One region of the Halanaerobium hydrogeniformans genome, then DNA from elsewhere that is predicted to be linked to it. Evidence: riboswitches for the same ligand, from Rfam matches in the RefSeq annotation. Region 1 holds a riboswitch; each other region holds the start of a gene.
The links. Region 1 has a riboswitch for cobalamin ahead of HALSA_RS01375 (alcohol dehydrogenase catalytic domain-containing protein). Riboswitches for the same ligand answer to the same signal wherever they lie in the genome.

Region 1 (8,003 bases):
ATAAGCCTCATATCTTTTTCTTATCTCTGCAAATCTCTCCAATCTTTGCTGCTGCCACTTTGCCTGTAGTTTAAATTCAGCTGGCTCAAGTTTATGTTGACTTAAAAAATCATAAAAATGAAAGAATTCATATGCTGTATCTATGCTTTCAGAATAATTATCTATCTTAAAAAATTCTTTATCTTTCTGACTTAAAATACCATAAAAAATAAGTTTTAATTTGTCTTCTTTGATAAGAGTTTTATCACTGAAAAACAATTTATCCCATAAATCTTCTTTCATTATAAATAGACTATCAGAACTGAAAAGTTCTTTGTTTTTATCATAATAGCCCTGAGCTTCAACCATTGTTGCAAAGTTATCAAAAACATAAACAGCCGGTTTTTTTAAAGAAACACTTTCTTCTATTAGATCTTCTCCATAATCTAAATAATTAAATTCCAAACTAAACATCTCCTTTTCAGCTTGGTTTTTACCGAATTTCAAAAGATTAATTTTACTTCAACTATAATTATAACATACTCTTCTGACAGCATGGTGTCATAGCTAATTAATTCCTCAATTAACCAGTAAAGTCCTGCAATTTATATCCAAAAAATATAAAACCCCATCTACTTTGATTGAAATTCCAGTAGATGAGGCCATTGAATTTAACATTATTCTTGAGCTGCTCTTTTTTAAGCTATAGTTTAACTATCATTTCTTTGAGCTCACCGGCTCTGTTAAAGCCATCGATCAAATTATCAGGCAGATTTTTTAAACCCTGATCGGCACCAAGGATCATTCCAATTATCATTGCCCGAGCGGCAGTATCCCCACCTGCCCTGATGTTTACAGAAAATGCTTCTACAGGATCAGAGTAATTTAAGAGAACATCAAGCACAATCGGGAATCCCTGGGCAGTAGAACAACCCTGTCCTCTTTTATCTGCCATTTTTACTACTTCGTCTTTTGAACTGATATTTTCAAAGAGTTCACTGATATAATCATTTACATCCTTGTTATCGAGTAAAGCCTTTCTGTAATCTTTACCATTTAAAATATCTTCCATAACCTCATAGATATATTCAGAACTCTGCTCTACTATCTCTCCATTATGGGTTAGATGTATCTGAGCTAAAAAATCCTCTTTACTTATACTATTATCAAGAAACATAGGGGCACTGCGGGCCAGACCTCCCAGCTCTACATTTTCTGTACCAACAAGACTATCAGATCCTTTGAATTTCTGCAGGGCATCCTTCATCGAATGGTCCATAAACATCTCATTTTCTTGAATATATTCCATCCAGTCTTCTCTGAATTTTTCCAGCTCAAAACCCTCATTATTATAAATCGATTTCAACAGAGCAAAAGACTGCTCACCATAATGGGTGAAGTCTCCAGCCTTTTTACCTTGATGAAATTTAGCAATCTCAGGTGAGGTGTACTCGGTTATTCTACCTGGAAAATGTTTTTTTGCTTTATCTGTATCATAAACCCAGTGGGAACCTAAAGAAATTGCGTCTCCAATCAAACTTAGATATATTGCTGACAATCTATTCTTATCCATCATTAGACCCTCCTCAAATAAATAATCTATGCTATTTCAGATAGTATTATACTCTTCTATCAGAAAAAATTAAATTAAGCTTTTTACAATTTCAATATTTAACACTGAGTTAAACTACATTTATTTAATAGCTTAAAGTTCTTTTTCTCTGATCTCTAATTCTACTAATCTCAAATTAGCTAGCTTATCGTGCTTAGCTTTTTCTTGTAGCTCAATTAATTTTTTAGAATGCTGACTGGAAAACACTGAAGCTTTATTTAAATTAACGAGTTGATAACCATCTTTTTTGTCAGCTTTTAAATAACCCTGTTCAGATTTTAGAGCATAGAGCTGCATTATTTACCTCCTTTAGATTTTTGCCAATAATCTATCCAGCTTTTTTAATCCCTTTTCAGGCTCTGAATTCTGCACCTGAACCCATTTTTTAAGCTTATTAATTGCTTTACCTGAGTTAATGATCTCTTTGGCTGCCTCATAGGCAGTTTTAAGCTGATCATGATAATCCATTAGATAAAAGATCAGAGCTGTATTGAGGGCTATAATATCTGAGCGGGCCTTTTCTCCCCCACCTTTTAATACTTTAATCAGCTCTAAAGCCTCACTTTGCCTATCCTGGCAGGGAAGAATATCTTTGCTACTTGCTTTTTCTATCCCCAGACTTCGTGGATCAATGGAGTACTCTTTGAGCTGACCTGTTTCATCAATTTCAACCAGATGATTTCTGCCCAGAGTTGAGGCTTCATCCATCCCGCTTATTCCATCTTCTGCTAAACCATGAACTACTATGGCCTTTTTATAACCTATTTTGTGCATGACTTTTGCTACCGGTTTTAATAGCTCTCTGCTGTATACTCCCCGAACCCCATATTTCGGATAAACAGGGTTCGCTAAAGAAGCTGCAATATTTAAAGTTGTGCCAAAGGAAATTCTGGCAAGTATCCTGCCTAAAGCCGTAGGGTGTATTTTAGAGTCCATACCATTTAAGACTCCAATTCCAACTTCTTCGATGCTTTTTACTATAAGTTCTGGGGCACACTCAACTCCAACCCCTAATTCTTCTAAAATATCGATTGTACCACAGTTAGAAGTGATCGCTCTTGAACCATGCCGGGCCATGTTTACACCTCCAGCTGCTGCAACGATTGAGGCAGCAGTACTGATATTAAAAGTATTTAGCTTATCCATTCCTGTCCCACAATTTTCTACTAAAGGCTGTTCCAGCTGAGGAGTTAATTTGATGGTATCTAAATTATAGATTGCATCCCAGCTTCCAGCTATTTCCTCTACCGTTTCTCCCTTTGCTTTTAATGCAGCTAAAAAAGCTCCCTGCTGCATTTCTGATTGTTGGTCTAAAAGCACTTGAGTAAAAAGTCCTTCCATCTCTGCTCGGGAAAAATCCTTTCCTTCGATTAATCCACTTATACTTTGGCCAAACTGCTTGCTGTTTACTACTTCATTCATCATCCATTTCCTCCTTCATTTTCTTTGATGATAACTTTGATTGTTTCTTTATTTCTTGCTTTTTCTACACCTTTAAAAATTTCGTTTAATGAAATTTGATCTGTTATCAATTTTTTTACTGCTATTTTTTGCTTAGCCATCAGCTTTAAAGCTTTTTTATTCTGTTTAACAGTACAGCCATAAGCTCCAATTAAAGCCATTTCACCATAATGAAATAAGTTGCCATCGATCTCTAAGTTTTCTTTGCCATCAGCAAAACCCGAAAACAATAAGATCTTACCCCGCTTATTTAATAATCCTGTTAAAGAATGATCAACACTTACATGACTTGATGCCAAAACTATCAAATCAACCCCCCGGCCATCAGTCGCTTTATTTACGATATCATGCCATGCCTTTTCTTCAACATTAATCAAAGAATCAAGCTCTAGAGAAGCTGCAAAGTCCAGCCGTTTAGCTAATTTATCGGCTAGGATTATCTTTTTTGCCCCATAACTTTTAGCCAGCATTGCCTTTAAACAACCGATAGGACCTGCTCCAATTATTAAAACACTCTCATTTTCAGTAAATTGAGCCAGTTCCAATCCATTAATACAGCAGGCTAATGGTTCGGCAAAAACCGCTTCAGAAAAACTTAAGTTATCAGGAATTATATTTAAAACTCCAGCTTTGATGGCTTTCTCTGGAATAGCTATGTACTCCCTAAAACCACCATCTACAGTAAATCCAAAGATCTCAATCTCCTGACAGTGGTTTGTAATCCCCTGCTGACAAAAATAACATTCCCCACAGACTATACCTGGTGCTATTTGAACTCTATCTCCTTTATTAAATTCTTTAGTTTCACTTTCAACTATAATCCCTGTGATCTCATGGCCTAAAACTCTGGGGTAAGTGAGTGCTTTATGGCCTTTATCGATCATTTTTAAATCAGCACCGCAGAGTCCACTTGCCACTACTTTAATTAAAACACCACCTGGTACAATTTTTGGTCTGGGCAGATCTCTTAGTTCTAATTGTTTTTTTTCGTTTAATATTGCTGCCTGCATAATTGGCCTCCTCATCTAGTTTAGTTATTAAAATCAAAAAAAGTCCACAACTCCCTTAAGGAGCTGTGAACTTTTCCATAATTCACTAGCAATTTAAATAAACTGCAGATTAAATAGGCAGGTTTCCTGGCTCACGACCTTAACCTTTCACCTTCCCCGATTATTTTAATAATCAAGTGGTAATTGAAAGACCCTTTTATCGCTTACAGTGGCGGGACCGCACTGTCACAAGCAGCACTCAGCTTTAACTCATGCAGATTTCCCTTTTAAAGCAGTCAACTTAAAAATTTTCTTTTTGAATTAACCGCTCACCCATTTAATTATATTTAATTTTTAATCAAAAATTCCTAATCTAAAAAAATATTATCATAATTTAAAAACTATTACAACAACTTTTAAATAATTTCTAGCAATTAAGTTGAGATTCTAAAAGACCTTTTTAATATATTCCAGTCTAGTTGTCATCTGTTTTAAAAGTAAATCAACCAGGGTCAAAGCTGTCATAGCTTCCACCACAACAACAGCTCTCGGTACTATTACCGGATCATGACGACCGTGGATATTCAATTCAATATTTTCTCCAGCTTTGTTGACCGTCGATTGTGTTTTCTCTATTGACGGAGTAGCTTTAACCGCAGCTCTTAAAACTATTTCACTACCATCAGTTATCCCACCTAAAGTACCACCGGCATTGTTCGTCAGCTTGCTTATTTCTTGATCCTCATCGTACTGATAAAAGTCATTGTGCTGATGACCTGTCATCTCAGCAGCTTTAAAACCACTCCCAATCTCAACACCTTTTACCGCTCCAATCGACATGATTGCCCTGGCCAGTAGAGCATCACTTTTATCAAAAACAGGCTCTCCCAGTCCCTCTGGAATGTTTTCAACCCTGCATTCAATGGTTCCACCTGAGGAATTATTATCTTCCATCAGCTCTGTTAAGTATTTTTCGGCTTTTTTGGCGGCTTTCTGATCAGGCATATAGAGAAAATTATCCAGCCTGGTTTCAATCTTTGTGTTCTCGGGATCGATCTTCACCGGACCTATAGAGGCAGTATATGCCCTGATTTTAACTCCCAGTTCCGCCAGCACTTTCCTGGCAACAGCTCCTGCTGCTACCCTGGCTGCTGTTTCTCTGCCTGAAGCCCGACCACTACCCCGGTAATCTCTAAAACCATATTTTAGATCATAGCTATAATCAGAGTGTCCGGGTCGATAAACATCTTTAAGCTTTGTGTAATCTTTGGAACGCTGATTTTTATTATATATTATAAGAGAAATCGGGGTGCCTGTTGTTTTAGCTTTGAATACCCCTGATAAGATTTCTACCTTATCTCCTTCTTTTCTTGGGGTTGTAAAAGGAGATTGCCCGGGTTTTCTCCTATCTAAATCAGACTGTATATCTTCTTCATTCAATTCCAGGCCGGCGGGACAGCCATCTATAACTACACCAAGGCCTTTGCCATGAGATTCACCCCAGGTTGAAATTTTAAACAAATCACCTAATACTGAACCTGACATCTTTAAACACCACCAAATCTATTTATGATAGCCTTAAGACTATCAAGAAGTTTTTCACTCAGTTCTTCAATTTCAATAATACCCCTTGCCACTGCAGAAGCTACTACCATATCTAGTTGGCCGTCATTATTATAGCGTTTGAAAATAGCCCTCGAGATTTTGACATGATAGATGTAGATCTCATGGTCTAATTCAAAGACATTCATTTTTTTATCTTCCCATTCTTTAAATTTCTCCTGCAGATCTGAAAGTTCATTTTCCAGTTCCCTTTTGTGGGCTATTTTTGCTAGTTGCCTGATTTCTTTTTTTAAATCTTTACTATAATTCTGCATCTTTTTCTCCTTTTAGCATCATTATTTTAATATCTCTGCTTAAACAATCTTCCTGATCCAGCCTTCAGGTGCTTCAATATCTCCCAACTGGATTTGAGTTAGTGTATCATAGAGCTTTTTAGTAACCTCTCCCATTTCTTCCATACCACTTGGGAAGGTGATCTCTTTATCCTCATTAACCACTTTTCCGACCGGTGAGATAACTGCTGCAGTACCACAAACTCCACATTCTGCAAATTCCTCTAATTCTTCGAACTTTACAGGCCGCTCGCTTACCTTTAGACCAAGCCTATTTTCAGCTATATAAAGGATTGATCTCTTTGTTATGGAAGGAAGAATAGTTTCTGACTTTGGTGTAACAATCTCCTTATCCTTTGTTACAAAGATGAAGTTAGCTCCACCTGTTTCTTCGACAAATGTTCTAGTTTCAGCATCTAAATACATATTTTCATCAAAACCATTTTCATGTGCTTCAATATGGGCCCTTAAGCTCATAGCATAATTTAAGCCTGCTTTTATATTACCTGTACCCCTGGGAGCTGCTCTATCATATTCACTTACACAGAGGGTTAAAGGATTGACTCCTCCTTTAAAATAGGGGCCAACTGGAGTTCCAAAAAGCCTGAATTGATATCCTTCAGCAGGCTCAATACTGATCACAGGTTTTGAAGCAAAAATAAAGGGACGTAGATATAATGCTGCCCCTGTTCCATAGGGTGGAACCCATTCAGCATTAGCCTCTACAACCAGATCAACCGCCTCCAAAAACTTTTCTTTGGGGAAAGGTGGTATCTGCAGTACTTCTGCAGAATCCATCATCCGCTCCGCATTTAAATCAGGCCTGAATGTAACAATACTTCCATCTTTAGTAGTAAAGGCCTTTAATCCTTCAAATACCTGCTGACAGTACTGTAAAACACCTGCACTTTCATTAATTACAATATCTGACTTAGAGCTTAAAGTACCATTTTCCCATTTTCCGTCACTATAGTTAGCTACATATCTTTTATCAATTTCTCGGTAATCAAAGCCAAGTTTTTCCCAATCTAGTTCTTTCTTTTTCATGGATAGTTCGCTCCTTATTTAAAATTTTCTCCAACCACGTAGTTCAGTTTGCTTAAAATAGCATCATCATCATAAAATTTAATTTCGGTAAGCGATGTATTATCTACCTGAAACTGTTTAAAACTTTTAGATTGTACTGCTAAAACTTCTCGCAAATATAATTTTATCACACCACCATGGGTGACAACTATCAGTTTTTCTCCCCTGTGTTTTTCTAAAAGCTGATCAAAAAAAGATTTTATTCTGGCTGCAAACTGGGTGATATTCTCTCCTCCAGGTGCTCCATTGTTCAGCGGATCAATTCTCCAGGCTTCCATATCATCAGGATATTGATCAACTATTTCTTCGAGTTTTAAGCCCTCCCAATCACCAAAATCTATTTCTCTTATCTTTTTACTTTCTTTGATCTCAAGCTCAAGCTTATCTGCAATAAATGATGCAGTCTTTTTAGCCCGCTTAAGATCACTGCTGTAAATATGATCAAATTCATAATTTTTTAGGAATTCAGCTGTTTCTTCAGCTTTTATGATGCCGCTTTCATTAAGCTCTGTATCCGTCTGGCCCTGGATAATAGAGTTTTTGTTGTAGTCTGTTTCACCATGTCTGATGAGCAGAAGTTCTGTTTTTGTGGCCATTTTTTTCACCTTCCTGCCTTTTACTTTTTAAGATTAATCTATTTCACAAAAATCTGCTATATAAAACATATTCTATAAAAAAATATATTAACCTTTGCTATCTCCATTTATTATTTTATAAAAAAGAGGTATTTTGCAGCAATCTGATCGGTCAAATATATATTTTCAGCAGTTTTGTAAAACTCCTGTCCAGCTTGATAGGCTTTTAAGGCCCTGATTTTAAATATTAGCTCATTATTTGTTCTTCTCTGAGCAACCTTTTTTGCCTCTTTAATATTTACGCTTAGATGGACATAATTTCTACCCATCGGTTTAATTCCTTCAGCTAAGATCTTATTTTTCGCCTCAGGTGTTGTGCCATGATAAAGGAACTCAGGTGGTTTAA
Region 2 (8,003 bases), 540 kb from region 1:
GTTCCTTAACCGCTGAAGAATTAATATTGAGAGCATAATCTTTTATTTTAGGCTCATTAGTATAGCCGGTTACTGCCATTTCGGGAAAAAGAATTATATCAACCTTATCCTGCAGTTTAGCTGTCCACTTTCTTATATTCTTAATATTTTTTTCGATATCAAAAAGTACTGACTCAAAATTTACTGCAGCAGCTCTCAAATCTTCCATTATCTTTAGCTCCCTTCAATATATAGCTATTTAAAATCTCCTGCTTATTTCAAAGCCATAATTTCTTCCTGGTGTTTCAGTTCCAGCTGAACTTTCATATTCTTCAGCAAAGATATTATTTATCGATATTTTAAACTGCGTATCTCTAAACACCTCTCTGCTTAAGGTTAAATCACTGACCATATAGCTGTCTAAAATAACTCTGACTATATTGTCATCATCATCTTCATATTCATCTTCTCTTTCACCAACATATTTATTATCAAGCCGCAGATTAAAATTATTACCACTGTAATCAAAAGCCAGGTTAAGACTGTGTTCAGGCCTTAAAGGAAGCTTTTCACCACTTTCTTCATCAACTGCATCCAAATACATATAGCTGAGATCAAGATTAAGATCAGAAGTTATTCCATAGGCTAAAACAACTTCTCCACCCTGTACAGTTGCTTCACCAATATTTTGATAGCGTTTAACCCCTTCTTCAACAAATATTAGATCAATTAGATCTTCAATATCTTTTCTAAAGAGATTTAATTCTGCCCTTGTTCTACCTTCTATATATCTTAGGCCTGTTTCATAATTGCGCGATTTTTCTGGATCTAAATCAGGATTACCTCCTACTATATTTACCATACCTGCATCTGGTAGATATAATTCTCTATAATCAGGTGCTCTAAAGGCCTCTCCAGCTGAAGCAAAAAAGCTTAAATTGGGATTTAATAAATAATTTATTCCCACTTTTGGACTGAACTCTGAACCAAATTCATCATGAATATCATAACGGCCACTTAAATGAATTCTGGTTTTATCATTGAGCTGCCAGTTATCCTGAACAAACACTGCCCCATCTATATTGCTCTGCTGATCATATGTGTCACTATCGATGGAGCTCCTGGCAATATTAAAACCATAACTTAAATTATGATCATCATAATAATTCCTGCGGTTAAAGTCCAAATAGATTTTATCAGTATCATGAACTCTCCGGCCGCGAATTCCAGAATCATCAGTATAAGTATTTTCATGATAAGACAGTTTTAGGCTCTGCTCCCTATCTTCCTGATTAAGATCCCAGTTAAAGTTCAAATTTAAATCTTCATAATTTCTATCCCTTGGGTCACCTCTATCAGTATCAGTATATCTTAAAGAAGCACCTATTTGAGAATGGTCATCTAATTTATAATCAAATTTTGTAAATAGAGAACTCTGTTTTTTTTGATCTTCATTAAAGCCATCACTCCGATAATTTTTAGCCATTAAATTGTAACTTAGATTCTCAGAAAAACCAAAATGATTCAGATTATAGCTTTGAGTATTGTAGGAAGCGAAGTTTGTTCTTAAATTTGTCAACTCCAGATCTTCTTCACCACTTCTGGTAGTAATACTTATCAAACCACCGACTGCATTTGCTCCATATTGAGCTGAAGCAGGACCTTTGACTATCTCAATATCTTCAATCAGCTCTGCAGGGATTAATGATAGGTCAAATCTACCTGTTCTTAGATCATTTAAGGGTTGGCCATCAACCAAAACTAAAACCTGATTGGGAGCTGAACCTCTAATGGTAGCATTTTCTTCTGCTCCTTCTCGTCCATCACCGATATTAATATTAACTCCGGGAACATAAGTTAATATATCAGCTGCAGTTTCGACATTTCTTTTTTCTATATCTTCTCTTGTTATAATTTCTACTGAATTAGAAGATTCTAAAAGCCTTTCTCTATGTCTTAATGCCCTAACAACGATCTCATCTAGTTCTAAAACATTTGTGTTTTCTTCTGCCATCACTACTGCTGCAAATGAAGTTATGATTAAAAACAATATTAATAGTGTTATTGTATATCTTTTCAATTTATACCTCCTGTGTTTTGTCTGTAATTATTAATTGCTTAATTCTACAGGCATAATTAACAACCCATTAGAACTTTCCAATATTTCGACTTTTACTCCATATGTTTCTTCCATATTTTTTTCTGTAAACACCTCCTTTGGTTTCCCGGAAATATATTTGCCTTTTTTAGCTATTAAAAATATATAATCAGAAAATCTAGCTGCCAAATTCAAATCATGAATTGCCATTACTACTGCTGCATTTTTTTCTTTAGCCAGCTCAGTAATGATTTTCATAACCTCTAATTGATGATTTAAATCTAAATTTGAAGTTGGTTCATCAAGTAAAAAAATTGATGGGTTTTGAGCCAAACTTCTGGCAATTGCTACCTTTTGCATTTCTCCACCACTGAGATTATTCACCTCCCTTTCTGCTAATTTTTCAAGATTTAATTTTTGCAGAATTTTTTCTACAATCATTTTATCTTCTTTTCTTACCTTCCAGTTAAAATAGGGTTTTCTGCCCAGCAAAATACTTTCATAAACACTAATCGAAAAATTATTTTCTTGAGTTTGAGGTACATAACTCAGTTCTTTAGCAAGTTCTTTGGCTTCTATAGAAAGAGTGTTTTTGCCATCTAGGTAAACAAAGCCTGAATCAGCTTTGTATATATTTGATAAACATTTAATTAAAGTAGATTTTCCAATTCCATTCGGACCGACCAGAGAAATAATCTTCCCCTTTTCTATTTCCAAAGATAATTCATCAAAAACTGCAGTATCTTGATAGCAAAATTTTATTTTGTCAGCTTTCATTTTCATGACCAATAGCTCCTTCGCTTTTTAATTAACATATAGATAAAAAATGGGGCTCCAAAAAATGAGGTGATAATTCCTACTGGTAATTCTGCAGGGCTAATTATCAACCTGGCAGCTGTATCTGCTCCCAGTAAAAATAATGCTCCAGCTAGACCTGAACTGATCGTTAAAAACCTATTATCATTGCCAATAATCATTCTACAGATATGAGGAGCAACCAGGCCAACAAAACCAATAATCCCAGTAAAAGCAACTACAGAGCTTGTTAAAAATGCTGCTGTTACTGTTCCCACTCTACGCAATTTAATAATATCTATTCCCAGGTTTTGAGCAACTTCTTCCCCTGCTGAAAGGGCATTTACATCCCATGATATTTTTAAGAGTATAAGTAGAGATATAATCAAAATTGGGGTTAAGATAAATATATCTCTCCATTCAGCCTGATAAAAACCTCCCATCAACCAGATTGCAAGTTCACGCAGCTGTTCATGGTCAGTTATATATCTCAAAAAAGATACACCCGCTGAAAATAAATAACCGAGGGCAACACCTGCTAAAATTAGCATTGCTGATGTTCCTTCTTTTAAAGATACAATTAAATTAATAACAAAAATTGTTAGCAGACCAAAAGAAAATGCACCTAATATAATAAACCAGGAACTATAAGCACTAAATAAGCTTTTAAAAATAAGATCACCTAACACTATTGCTGCTGCAGCTCCAAAAGCAGAACCAGAGGCAATTCCTAAAGTATATGGGCTTGCAAGAGGATTTTTTAAAATAGACTGCATAATACTACCTGAAGATCCTAAAGCTAAACCTGTTATAACAGCAAGAGCTATTCTAGGTAATCTTAGATTCATAACTATACCTCTACTAAAACTAGAATACTCTCGACTGCCAATTCCAAAAATCTCTCCTAAGAGGACTTTGATCGTATCCATAAAAGAAATGCTTGCCACCCCTAAAGTAATAGAAAAAATGATTACTATAACTAAGAGAAATATTAAAAATAATAAAAATATCATTCTTTTCTTAAAAGCTTTATCATAATAATCTTGATGTCCGATATTCTGCATATAATTACTGCCTCCTAAGTCTACAGCTTGCTAGCTAAAATTACTGGGCTGGATAAACTGCACTATCAAATTCATCTTGCTCAAAAAATCTATTTAACATTTCTTCTCTGATTGAGCCAGGATCAATATCAGCAAAAATATCAGGATGAAAAAATTTTGCATAATATAATTTACCTATTATAGAAAATACTCCATTCTGTACATCCCAGGATATGATATGAACCCGATCATTTTTGACTGCATTTGTATCTTTTAAAGCATCTCTATCCATTAATTCATCTCTAGAATTTTTCATATCAGCTAAAGAATCATCTCTACTTGCCATTTTTACAATAACATCAGGGTTTTCTTCCCAGACAAATTCACTTGAGACAACTGGATAACTTCCCTCTAAATCATGGGCAATATTTATGCCTCCAGCAAAGTTTATTAACGGATCAACTGTTGCTTTTGAAGTCCCTGTTCTATACTTACCTCTCCATTCCCAATAGACCAATGGTCTCTCTTCACTATCTATCTCAGCTAATCTGTTTTTAATTAAATCTTCATATTCAGCCATAAAAGATTTAAGTTCCTCCGCTTTTTCTTTTTTGTCTAAGATTAAAGCAAAGTTATCTATTACCTGATCCAATCTATCAGGGTCGGAGGTGCTCTCAACAACAACCTTTATCCCAAAAGATTCAAAAATTTCTCTGTTCCTATCACTAAGCATGGTATCAGCAATAATCAAATCGGGCTCTAATTCAAGTACAGCCTCAATTTGAGGCCTGTTAGAAGAGCTACCCACTACTGGAATGTTTTGAGCAGAACTCAGCAAATCATCATCCATTTCAGTTCTAGCAATAATCTTTTCTTCTCCCTCTAAAATTATTAGTATTTCTACCATCGCTGGACTCATACAGACAATTTTTTCAACCGGTTTTTCTATTTCAACAATCTCACCCTGATAATCTTCAATCACTATTTTTTCTGCTGCAACCGGAGAAAAAGACAATATTGAAATAATGAGAAAAAGCATTAAAAACACTAATGAAATTTTTTTAAGCAAGCTTATCTACCTCCTAAAATAATTTAAAAAACCCTTATCTTTTCGGCAAGATAAGGGTATAGTTTAAGCTATATAATAACCTTACTGTTCTTGTGACCGAAGAGACAGTATAAAATAATTCGGCAGGTCTCCTGGCTTCTGCTCAAAAAGACTTATACCTTCCCTGTTAATTAAAATTAACAAGTGGTTAAAAAAGTCTTTGCAAATAATCACTTAGATGATTATTTAAACAGTTACAGTGGCGGGCCCGCTCAGGTTTTTCACCTGATTCCCTATTCTCCCTTAACTATAGTTAAGGGCACCCAATTATTAGCAAATATTTAGTTTTGTGTTCAAAGAAAAAAATAATTCTTGATTTATAATAAAATAGTAATACAATATAGTTAGAAAAGCTCTTTTTTGCCTTTATAAAAGAAAAGGGGGAAAATCATGAAAAAAAATCTTACTTTTACTAAAATTGCAAACAGTATAGCTTTCTTTTTAACCCTTCTCATTAATTTTCTTGCAAATTATTTGCCTCTAAACAATATATCTACCGGAGAAGTTTCTGCAAATTACCAAAATCCATTTACACCAGCGGGTTTTACTTTTTCCATCTGGGGGTTGATATATCTTCTTTTATTCTTATTTATAATCTTTCAATTCAAAAACAGTGAGCAAATTAAAGAAGGTTTTTCAACCGGTCCATATTTTGTGATTGCTTCCCTGGCTAATATTAGCTGGTTATTTCTCTGGCATTATCAGTATATTTATCTTTCAATGTTGGTTATTTTAATTTTACCCTTGTCTTTATTTCAAATATTTAAAAGAATTCATAACTATGATAATTATTCTCTTAAAGAGTATCTTAGTCTAAAACTTCCCTTCAGCATTTATACTGCCTGGGTTTGTATTGCCTCACTTGCAAATTTGATGGTTACTCTAGTCTACTTTAAATCTGATTGGCCACCTAACTTTTTAGTGATAGCTGCTGCCACAGGAATTTTAATAGGACTATATTTAACAATTACTATCTTAGATAAATATCAAGATATTGCTTTTTCTTTAGTAATTGTTTGGGCCTATCTTGGTATTATTGCTGCTCAATTATCTGCCCGGCAACCTGCTATAGTTGTTATTATTACTGCAGCTTTAGCAATAATTATCATCACAACAAAAAATATTCCATTACTTTTTAAAAGATACTTTAATTAGTTTTTATTTTTAAATTTTAATTCACATATTTTTAAAACATTACTGCTGTCATTAAAAATGCTATTTCACTTAACTCTATAATAGTTCCACAGAGATCACCACTTATTCCACCGATTTTTTTCTTTGACCAATTTGCTAAATAATAAAGTAGTCCGATGTTAAAAACTGCAGCTATAAAAATTATTTTTATATATTGGCTACCAAAAATCAGAACAATAAAGCTTAGTATTATTAGACTCACTAAAAATGCCTGTATAACATCTTTTTTCCCAATCTTGGCTTCTACACTTTTAGCCCATACACTAGCTTCAGCAGCTTTAAAAAGGCCCAGAGCTAAAGCAGCATAAAATCTCGCCATAACTCCCATCATCAGCAAAAATTCAATCTGCGATTTGAACAGCAATTCTTTGAAAAGTAGGTATTTTAAAATTAAAACTAAAATCAATGCTACAACTGCATAAATTCCTGAATTTGAATCATGCATTATTTGAATGGTTTTTTCTCGATCTCTATCTGCAAAATATCCGTCAAAAAAATCTCCTAAACCATCTAGATGAAGTGCACCGCTTAAATAAACATAGAAACTAAGCAGGAGTAAAGCAGTTATCTCTATGGAGAAAACAGCTGCAAAAATAAAATGACTTAAATAAGCTAATAAAGCAATGATCAAACCGGCTATAGGAAAAAACACTAATTTCATTTCTGCAGGATATTCTACTTTGACAGGGATTCGGCTCAAAAAGCTCATTGTGTTTAAGAAATTATTCCAGGCTTTGTTTAAATTACTTCTCAAAGAACTTTAACCTCCTCACCTTCACCAAGATAATTTTTTATTATCTTAAGACCCTCTTTTTTTATTTCTTGAGGCAGGCCAGCACTTACTTTATAAACTAATTCTGCATCTTGAGCACATAATCTTGCTGCACGTCCAGATATGTCTCTAAAATACCTTCCCAGCTTATAAGCAGGTATAATACCCTGCCCAACTTCATTGTGCACAATAATCAAATTTAATTCTTTTTCTTTGGCTAGCTCTATAATTTTTTCTACCTCAGATAAAAGCTGATATTCAATTTCTTGATATTCAGCCTGCTCATATTCTAAAAGTAAATTACTCAAATAAGTAGTTAAACAATCAAAAAGCACAGTTTTGCTGGAGGGTATTTCTTTAATTTTAGTGCTGATATCAAGAGCTTCTTCTATAGTCTCCCAACTGTCAGGACGCTGTTTTTGATGGGCTTTAATTCTAGCCTTCATTTCTTCATCAACTGCCTGACCACTGGCTAAATATATAACATCATCACCAGCTATTTTTTTTGCAATTAATTCTGCAAAAGAACTTTTACCACTTCTTGCTCCACCCAGTATTAAAATTATCCCCATTCTATCCACTCCCATCAGCTAATCTTTTTAGTCGTTTTCTTTACTAACACCGGCCTCTTCGAAAGTTGCCATATCTCTTATAATATTAACTGCTTGATCAAAAAATGGCAGTGCAAGTACTGCACCTGTTCCCTCACCAAGTCTCATCTGGAGATCGATATAAGGTTCAAGATTAAGTTCCTCATAAATCTTTATATGACCGGGTTCCGCTGATTTATGAGAAGGAAATAAATATTTTACAACTCCGGGGCATAATTTGTAGGCTGTTAGTGCTGCTGCAGCTGAGATTAATCCATCAATAACTACTGCTTTTTTCATTGCTGCTGCTCCCAGCATTACTCCTGCCATACCAGCAATTTCTAAACCACCCACTGAAGCTAAAACATCCAGAGCATCTTCTTTGTCAGGCTTATTATAATCAATTGCTCTTTGAATTACATCA
Region 3 (8,003 bases), 520 kb from region 1:
CTATAACTTCAAGTATTTCAGACCCAAGTTCTCGCTTAAGGTAATTAAGTAGACTATAAAGACCTGGATCTCCAGATACGAGAACTGCAATACTTTTGTTTTGATAATTTTCTAAAATATATTTTTTTATTTTATTGAGTTCAGAACTGATTTTGATTTTTTGTTGTTCAGGATCATTAAAAAGTTTTAAGGCTCTTTTACCTCCGATCAATACATCAGCTGCTTCTGCTATTTTTTCTGCTTTTTTAGTTAAATAATCTCTGTGTCCTGGTCCTATACCTAGTACATATATTTTATTCAAAATCAAAGTCCTCCTCTGCTCCTTTAGATACTGCAATTATCCCATCTTTGAAAGTAAATATAGCAGCATTAAGTTCTATTTCTTTATCTATTTTTTCTGCTGCCCTTAAAGCAACAGCTTCAACTATACTATTTAAAACATATTTCATTTCTTTTTTTATCAGATAAGCAGCTGATTCTTCAGCAGTATTTTGGGCAAATATATCCTTGATAATTTGCTGATTAGCACCAGATAGTGCTGCATGAGCAGCAATTATTTCTTTGCGGCCATCCGCCTTTTTGCTATGGGTGTTAAATATACCACCTGCAACTTTAACGATTTTTCCAATATGACCAAAAATAATGATCTCTTCTAGGTCAAGCCCGGAGCTCTGCTCAAGCATAAAACCAACAAAATTACTCATCCTTATTATCTGTTCTTCTCTCTTACCCAACTCAAGCAATCTATCTCTACCATTATTACCAAAAACAAAATATAATTTTTTCTCTCCTAAAGCAGCAGATTGTTTTAATTCAACAGCTAGTGATTCTTTATAAGCTGATTCTGACATTGGCTCAACTATTCCACTGCTGCCAAGTATAGAAATCCCTCCTTTGATACCTAGCCTGGGATTAAAAGTTTTTTCTGCCACCTCTTTACCACCCGGAACAGAAATCGTAAGTTTAAATTTGTTTTTCTGAGGGAAGACTTCCCTAACTGCTTTTTTAAGCATTTTTCGAGGAGTGGGATTAACTGCTGCAGAACCTACGGGTAGTTGTAACCCTTTTTTAGTTACTATACCAACACCCTCACCAGCAGCAATATTAATAATGCTTTCTCCAAGATCTTTATCATAATTCAATCTCTCTAATAAAACATATATTTTCAAACCATCTGTTACATCAGGATCATCACCGGCATCTTTAACAACAGCTGCTTGAGCTCGCTCAGGATTATACTCGGCATCAAAAACATCCATTTCCACCTGTAGTCCATAAGGAGTATTTATTACTACTTGAGATACCTGCTCTTGATTAAGCAACATCAAAGCGGCAGCTTTTGCCGCACCTGCAGCAGCAGTACCGGTAGTATAACCAAGTCTGTATTTTTTTCCTCCTTTAGTGATATACTTTTCAAAAGTCATCCTTAATCTCCCATCATATATAGAATAGAATTGACAATTGAAGCAGCAATAGCACTACCTCCCTTTCTACCTTCTAAAGAAATATGAGGAATATCGCTCTGCATAAGTTCTTCTTTCGATTCTGCTGCCCCAACAAACCCAACTGGAGTTCCGACTATAAAATCTATTTTTAAATTTTCTTCTTCATTTAATCTAAGCAGTTCAAATAGTGCGGTTGGTGCATTACCTATGGCAAATATCTTTTTACCAGGTAATTTAGCCGCTTTTCGGACAGCCATTATCGACCTTGTCAGACCGGTTTTTTCTGCTGCCTCCATTACTTTTTCATCTCTAATAAAACATTTAAGTTCCCCACCATATTGGGCCAATTTTCGTTCATTTATTCCTGATTTAAGCATTGTTACATCTGTAATAATATCTGCACCTTCTCTGATAAGCTTTTGAGCTTTTTCAGCAGCTCCCGGTGAAAAACTCACCTTAGTTGCTAAGTCAGTATCTGCAGATGCGTGAACTACTCTTTTGATCGTCTTTCTTTCTGCCTCTGTACAGTTTAAATTTCCAATTTCTTCATCAATCATTCTCATGCTTTTAGCTTCTATTTCTCTAGGATTATTTTCTTCCATCATTTACCTCCTTTAAAAGCAGGGGTTTTTTTACTTTATTTTTCAATCCCCTTACGCGCTTTAATGCCTTTTTTAAAATAATGTTTTATCTCTTTCATTTCTGTAACAAGGTCTGCATATTCGATCAATTCTTCTGCTGCATATCTTCCGGTGATTACAATCTCAATATTTTCTCGGCTTTTTTCTAGAACAGTAATTAATTCACCAACAGAAAAAAGATTATAGTGAACAGCTATATTCGCCTCATCAAGTATTATAAGATCATATTCTCCTTTTTCTAGTAGTTCTTCTACTTCTTTTAAACCCTGTCTAGCTGCTGTTTTATCTTTCTTTGAACTCTTTCCTTTTATAAAATAATTATGGCCGTACTGTTTTAAACCAATGTTTTCAATTTTTGATATACTTTTTAATTCACTGTACTGCATTCCTTTAACGAACTGGGCAACAAACACCTTTTTATCAGCTCCTATTGCTCTAAGAGCTAAGCCTAAGGCAGCTGTTGTTTTGCCTTTCCCACATCCAGTATAAACATGTACCATAGCTTTCATAAATTGATCCTCCTTGGGGCATTGCAGGCAGAAATAAATTCTCTCAAATGCTTTTAGTTCTCAAAGATTATTTTATAAAATGATTCCATATCAATATATTTTCTAAACATATCTGCCAGATAATTATAATTTTCTTCTCTAATTTCTAAGGCGCTTTTGTTATCACCCTCAGGACGACTTAAGCCTTTCTTTTTAAAAAGATAGATTATTAAAGCTTTTCTAAATTCATCATTTTTGAAAATATCATGAATATATGTACCCCAAATATTACCTTTTTCATTAATCGCACCATCAGACTGGCTTTTTGATTCAAAATCTTTCATTTTTCGCTGAAGTCTAAAAACAGGTTTAACATTAGAATCTCTGATAGTTCTACCCTGATGAATTTCAAACCCACTTAGATTTTTAAAGACAAAATCAGTTTCGAAAGGCAAATTCTTTGCTGAACTAGCTGTTATCTGATTTGTCACTTTTTCTGCTGCTAACACTGTTTTAATATTAAGCAGATTCAAAGCTTTTATACTCCTTGAACTTATTTCAAAATTTTCAGGATCTCTAATTTCTTTACCAAGCATCTGATAGCCACCACAGATCCCGATTATATCTTTACCTTTTCCGGCAAGTTCCTTTATTTTATCAGCCATTTTTGAGCTGTAAAGATATTTCAAATCTTTAATAGTTGTTTTGCTCCCAGGTAAAATGATTAAATCAGGGTCAGCAATTTCTTCTACCCTTCTGATATAGCGGAGCTGCACTCCTTTTTCAGCCTTAAAATAATCGAAATCAGTAAAATTAGACATCTGAGGATAGGCAACCACTACAATATCAAGCTGATCATTTGCACTGTTAAAAACATTGTTTTCTAGGCTATCTTCAGCCGGAAGATCTAGATCTTCTAAATATGGCAAGACACCAAGTACCTGCTTAGAAGTGTGTTCTTCAATAAGTTTTACTCCATCTTCAAACTTTTTAGGATCACCTCTAAATTTGTTAATTATAATCCCTTTGACTCTCGCCCTTTCTTCTTCAGTTAGGAGTTCAAGAGTTCCAATAACAGAAGCAAAAACTCCTCCCTTATCAATATCTGCAATTAAAATCACAGGAGACTCTGCAAGTTCAGCAGCCTTCATGTTAACCAGATCTTTATCTCTTAAGTTCACTTCGGCAGGGTTCCCACCACCTTCAAGTACTATCACCTTATAATTATTCTTTAATACAGTTAGGGATTCTTTTATTATCTCAAGCAATTTATCCTTAGAGGCAAAATAATCGGCTGCATTCATGTTTTTATATAGTTTTCCCTGCAATATTACCTGTGAATTATTATCTGCATTTGGCTTTAAAAGAATTGGACTCATCTCTACAATTGGCTCAACCTGAGCAGCTTCTGCCTGGACTGCCTGGGCAACCGCTATTTCTTTAGCATCTTTTGTAATCCAGGAATTTAAAGACATATTCTGTGATTTAAATGGTGCCACAAGATATCCATCCTGAGCCAAAACTCTACAGGCTGCTGCTGTAATTATACTTTTCCCGGCATCTGAGGCTGTACCCTGAAACATAATCGCTGCTGTCATAATTAACTCCTTTTGCTTAATTCTAAAAGTTTATCTACATCTACCTTGCTTTCCACAACATCTGCTAGCCTTTCAAGTTCTTTCTGTAGGTTTTCTTGATAAGAATTTTGAGAACCTGTATTTGCTTGATCTAAAAAAAGATTCTTCTTATCTTTTAAATAATTAATTAAAGATCTGCGAAAACCATCATTGTCAAACAGACCATGCAGATAACTACCAAAACAGTTGCTTTCAATAGCAAAAGCACCATCCATTATTTTTAATTTTTCTCCAGAGCGTTTCTGCAGCTCAAATAATGGCTTGCTCTTTTCTAAATATTTTGTGATTCCCATATGAATCTCATAACCCTTTAATTTTTCATTGAAATCAAAACTAGAGAAAAAATCTGTTTTTTCTAAATTCTTATTCAAAACTGCTTCAACCTGGTGGGTTGTTTTACTTGCTAAAAATTCTGTCTCAATAGGAAGCAAATTTAAACCTTCCATTTTTTTGCTGCCACCTTCTGTCTGCTGTTTATCATAAAGATTGCGGCCAAGCATTTGGAAGCCTCCACAAATACCCATAATCAGTGTACCTGCCTTGGCAGCAAGCCTTATCTCTTTAGCTAAGCCTGAACTCTTTAAAAAATCTAAATCTTTAGTAGTTGTTTTAGTACCAGGTACAATAATCAAATCAAAACTATTTAATTTTTGGGGTTTTGCTATATATTCTAAGTAAACATCAGCTTCCATTTTCAAACTATTAAAATCACTGAAATTAGAAATATGAGGCAGCCTTATTATTCCAATTTTTATCTTATCATTACTATTTTTTTGATTTATTTTTTTAAGAGATGCTGAATCTTCTTCAGGAAGATTCAAATCTTTTAGATAAGGAATTACACCAAGAACTTCTTTGCCAGTATATTCTTTTAAAAAGCCAAGAGCGGGTTTTAAGAGCTCAAAATCTCCTCTAAATTTATTTATTAAAAGTCCTTTGACTAATTTTTTTTCTTTTTCAGAAAGAAGCTTTAAAGTTCCTACCAGGGAAGCAAGTGCTCCACCTCGATCAATATTGCTGATCAACAGGACAGGAGAATTATAGATTTTTGCTGTAAACATATTTGCAAAATCTGGGCCACTGCGGTTTATTTCAGCAGGACTACCAGCTCCCTCAATAATTATAAGCTCATTTTCCCGGCTCAATTTCTGCAGAGAATTTGTGATCGTTTCTGCAAAAATTTCTCTATAATCTTCTTTTCCTTGAGAGTAATAAATATTTTTATCTGCTTTTCCTCTGATTATAACCTGGGTCTGGCCATCACCCATGGCTTTGATCAAAATTGGCTGCATATCTACCTCAGGCTCCCGCCCGGCAGCTTCAGCCTGCAGTGCCTGGGCAATACCTATTTCTCCTCCGTTTTTTGTCACATATGAATTAAGCGACATATTCCAGGCTTTAAAAGGAGTAGTTTTTATTCCCTTCCGATTAAAAATCCTGCATAAAGCTGCTGCAAAAAGGCTTTTACCAGCATCTGAGGAAGTAGCTTGGATCATTATTGTACCTGCTCTGTTTTTCACAACAATCTTCTCCTTTAGCTATACTTATAATAAGATTTGTTAAATCTTTCACCTTTATTTAAGTGAATTACCAAGCAATTTAGATAAAATTAGAGTCATACATTATGGAAATTTTCTAAAAACTAAGAGAAAAATAAAAAAACTCAACCCTAAGGTTGAGTAAAATGATAGCTAATCATAAAAAATATGATTTGCAAAGAAAATAAAATGCTTATAATTAAACTTTATGAGCACTATTAATTCCTGTTTCCCGAGGATTAGATAGAAATACAAAAGGCAGGTCTCCTGACTCCTGACATTAACAATTAAATTTATATCCTTCCCCAGTAAATACTGAGTGGATGTATTTAAATTTAATCTGTCAGTTACAGTGGCGGGCCCGTACAGGTTTTTCACCTGTTTCCCTATTCTCTTTCAGCCGTAACTGAAAGCACCTTGATGTATTATTATATTTGATTTTTTGATATACTAGTAGAAATATTATTAGAAAAATTATTGTTATCTATTTTACTTTATTCAATGCTTTTAATAAATATCCTGCAAAAAAAATCAAATTTATTTAAAACTGCCAAGAAAACTCCATCCAAGCTATGCATTAGGTGGAGATGAATTGGCTATTTATTCTGATTTTCAATATACTTTTTAATTGTCTCAATAGTAGCACCACCAGAAGATACAATAATGATATTGTAGACTATAAACAGAATGATAATTGTTATTTAAGTCTCTATCCATAAAAATCAAACCTCCATTTTTTCTTTTACAAGCAAACATATGTATGATATAATTATAGTAGGATGGAGGTGAAAAATCAATGCGATTATCATTTAAATTCAAGCCTAAATTAAGCCATAAGCAATTAGTAATAATTAATGAATTAGCCTGGCATTGCTCTAAATTATATAATACAGTCAATTATCAGATTAAAAATAATAAAGATGTAAAAGCTGTCTATACTGAATTAGAAACTAGATATAAAAATAACTGGCATAATGACTACCTTCACTCCCATAACAGACAGCAGGCATTAAAGCAGTTAGCTCAGGACTGGAAAAGTTTTTTTAATTCTCTCAAAGATTATAAAAAGAATCCTCAAAAATATAAGGGTCAGCCAGGATCACCTAATTTTAAACATATGAACAGTAATCCCTGTGAAATAATTTTTACCAATCTGGCTATTAGAATTAAAGATAACAAATTACTCTTATCCTTATCTAAAAAGATACAATCTAAATATAATGTGAAGGTCACTAAAGCTTTTAATTTATAATACGCAAGGAAAGCTTTAGTATGACCGTATTCGATTTGGCCGCTGTTCAGTAGATCTGGAAAAAATAAATAAAAGTAACTATGATAAATCCAGAAGAATTACTAGAGGTCTCTTTAAAACTAACGAGGGCCTATTAATTAATGCTGATCAGAATGGTAGCTTTAATATACTTCGTAAATATCATAACGATAAATGTATTCTCAGACCTATCAAAGAGGCGAGAGATAATGGATTTGTGGACAATCCTTCAAGATTAAGGGTATCCTAAACTATTAGGAGCAAAACTTAAAAGCCAAACATCTTGTAAACTGACCTAGTAATATAGGTTGAACTTTAATCTATATGAAGCAGTTAGAAGCTCCATCCGACGCGAAGCTAGTATCTCTTTTGATGCAAATCTTGGTTTTGATTTAGGTGGAGAGGTTCACTTAAAATTATTAGAGTATAAAAGATTTAGCTTTGTCAAAACAGCTACTTCTCCAGTAAATTTAATTTCTGTCAGAGAATTATTCTCAATCTGAAACTGCCAGAATCTCTTTTTTGGTACTGCCATTATTTCTGTTAAATAAGTTTTAATAACTCCACCATGGGTTACTACAATAATTTTTTTATCCCTGTGTTTTTTTAAAACACTTTTAAAAAAGCGATTTACTCTCTCAGTAAAATCACTTATCTTTTCTCCTCCAGGAGGATTATTTTTTAAAAAATCTTCTTGCCAGGCCTTAAATTCATCAGGATATTTCTCTTCTATTGATTTAAAGTCAAGTCCTTCCCATTTACCAAAATCTAATTCGCGGATTTCTTTACTTTCAATTATTTTTTTATTCAGCTTATCTGCGATAAAACCAGCTGTATCTTTTGCCCTTTTTAGATCACTACAATAAATATAATCATAGTTGAGATCTTTTAACAATTCTGCATTTTTCTTAGCATTTTTTATACCTTTTTCGTTTAATTCTGTATCGCTATGCCCTTGAAAAATCAATTCTTTGTTCCAATCTG

Region 2: linked by a shared signal. The riboswitch ahead of HALSA_RS11205 (ABC transporter substrate-binding protein) and the one ahead of HALSA_RS01375 (alcohol dehydrogenase catalytic domain-containing protein) in region 1 are both predicted to bind cobalamin.
Region 3: linked by a shared signal. The riboswitch ahead of HALSA_RS11305 (cobyric acid synthase) and the one ahead of HALSA_RS01375 (alcohol dehydrogenase catalytic domain-containing protein) in region 1 are both predicted to bind cobalamin.

What each region holds. Positions count from the first base shown of each region.
Region 1 covers NC_014654.1:321,185-329,187, reverse strand. The annotation lists gene HALSA_RS01395 (PD-(D/E)XK nuclease family protein) at 1-444, opposite strand, end outside; gene HALSA_RS01390 (ADP-ribosylglycohydrolase family protein) at 683-1,552, opposite strand; gene HALSA_RS01385 (hypothetical protein) at 1,685-1,888, opposite strand; gene trpD (anthranilate phosphoribosyltransferase) at 1,901-3,013, opposite strand; gene HALSA_RS01375 (alcohol dehydrogenase catalytic domain-containing protein) at 3,013-4,062, opposite strand; cobalamin riboswitch at 4,162-4,393, opposite strand; gene aroC (chorismate synthase) at 4,489-5,586, opposite strand; gene HALSA_RS01365 (hypothetical protein) at 5,589-5,918, opposite strand; gene HALSA_RS01360 (branched-chain amino acid aminotransferase) at 5,958-6,983, opposite strand; gene cobC (alpha-ribazole phosphatase) at 6,998-7,618, opposite strand; gene HALSA_RS01350 (RNA 2'-phosphotransferase) at 7,729-8,003, opposite strand, start outside.
Region 2 covers NC_014654.1:2,398,392-2,406,394, forward strand. The annotation lists gene HALSA_RS11185 (nitrilase-related carbon-nitrogen hydrolase) at 1-208, opposite strand, end outside; gene HALSA_RS11190 (TonB-dependent receptor plug domain-containing protein) at 239-2,059, opposite strand; gene HALSA_RS11195 (ABC transporter ATP-binding protein) at 2,090-2,860, opposite strand; gene HALSA_RS11200 (FecCD family ABC transporter permease) at 2,857-3,936, opposite strand; gene HALSA_RS11205 (ABC transporter substrate-binding protein) at 3,977-4,984, opposite strand; cobalamin riboswitch at 5,089-5,305, opposite strand; gene HALSA_RS11210 (hypothetical protein) at 5,414-6,178, shown strand; gene cobS (adenosylcobinamide-GDP ribazoletransferase) at 6,210-6,971, opposite strand; gene cobU (bifunctional adenosylcobinamide kinase/adenosylcobinamide-phosphate guanylyltransferase) at 6,968-7,561, opposite strand; gene cobT (nicotinate-nucleotide--dimethylbenzimidazole phosphoribosyltransferase) at 7,589-8,003, opposite strand, start outside.
Region 3 covers NC_014654.1:2,417,384-2,425,386, forward strand. The annotation lists gene cbiE (precorrin-6y C5,15-methyltransferase (decarboxylating) subunit CbiE) at 1-301, opposite strand, end outside; gene cbiD (cobalt-precorrin-5B (C(1))-methyltransferase CbiD) at 294-1,424, opposite strand; gene HALSA_RS11290 (precorrin-8X methylmutase) at 1,427-2,047, opposite strand; gene HALSA_RS11295 (cob(I)yrinic acid a,c-diamide adenosyltransferase) at 2,083-2,595, opposite strand; gene HALSA_RS11300 (cobyric acid synthase) at 2,649-4,172, opposite strand; gene HALSA_RS11305 (cobyric acid synthase) at 4,175-5,731, opposite strand; cobalamin riboswitch at 5,990-6,185, opposite strand; gene HALSA_RS13080 (hypothetical protein) at 6,546-7,001, shown strand; gene cobC (alpha-ribazole phosphatase) at 7,426-8,003, opposite strand, start outside.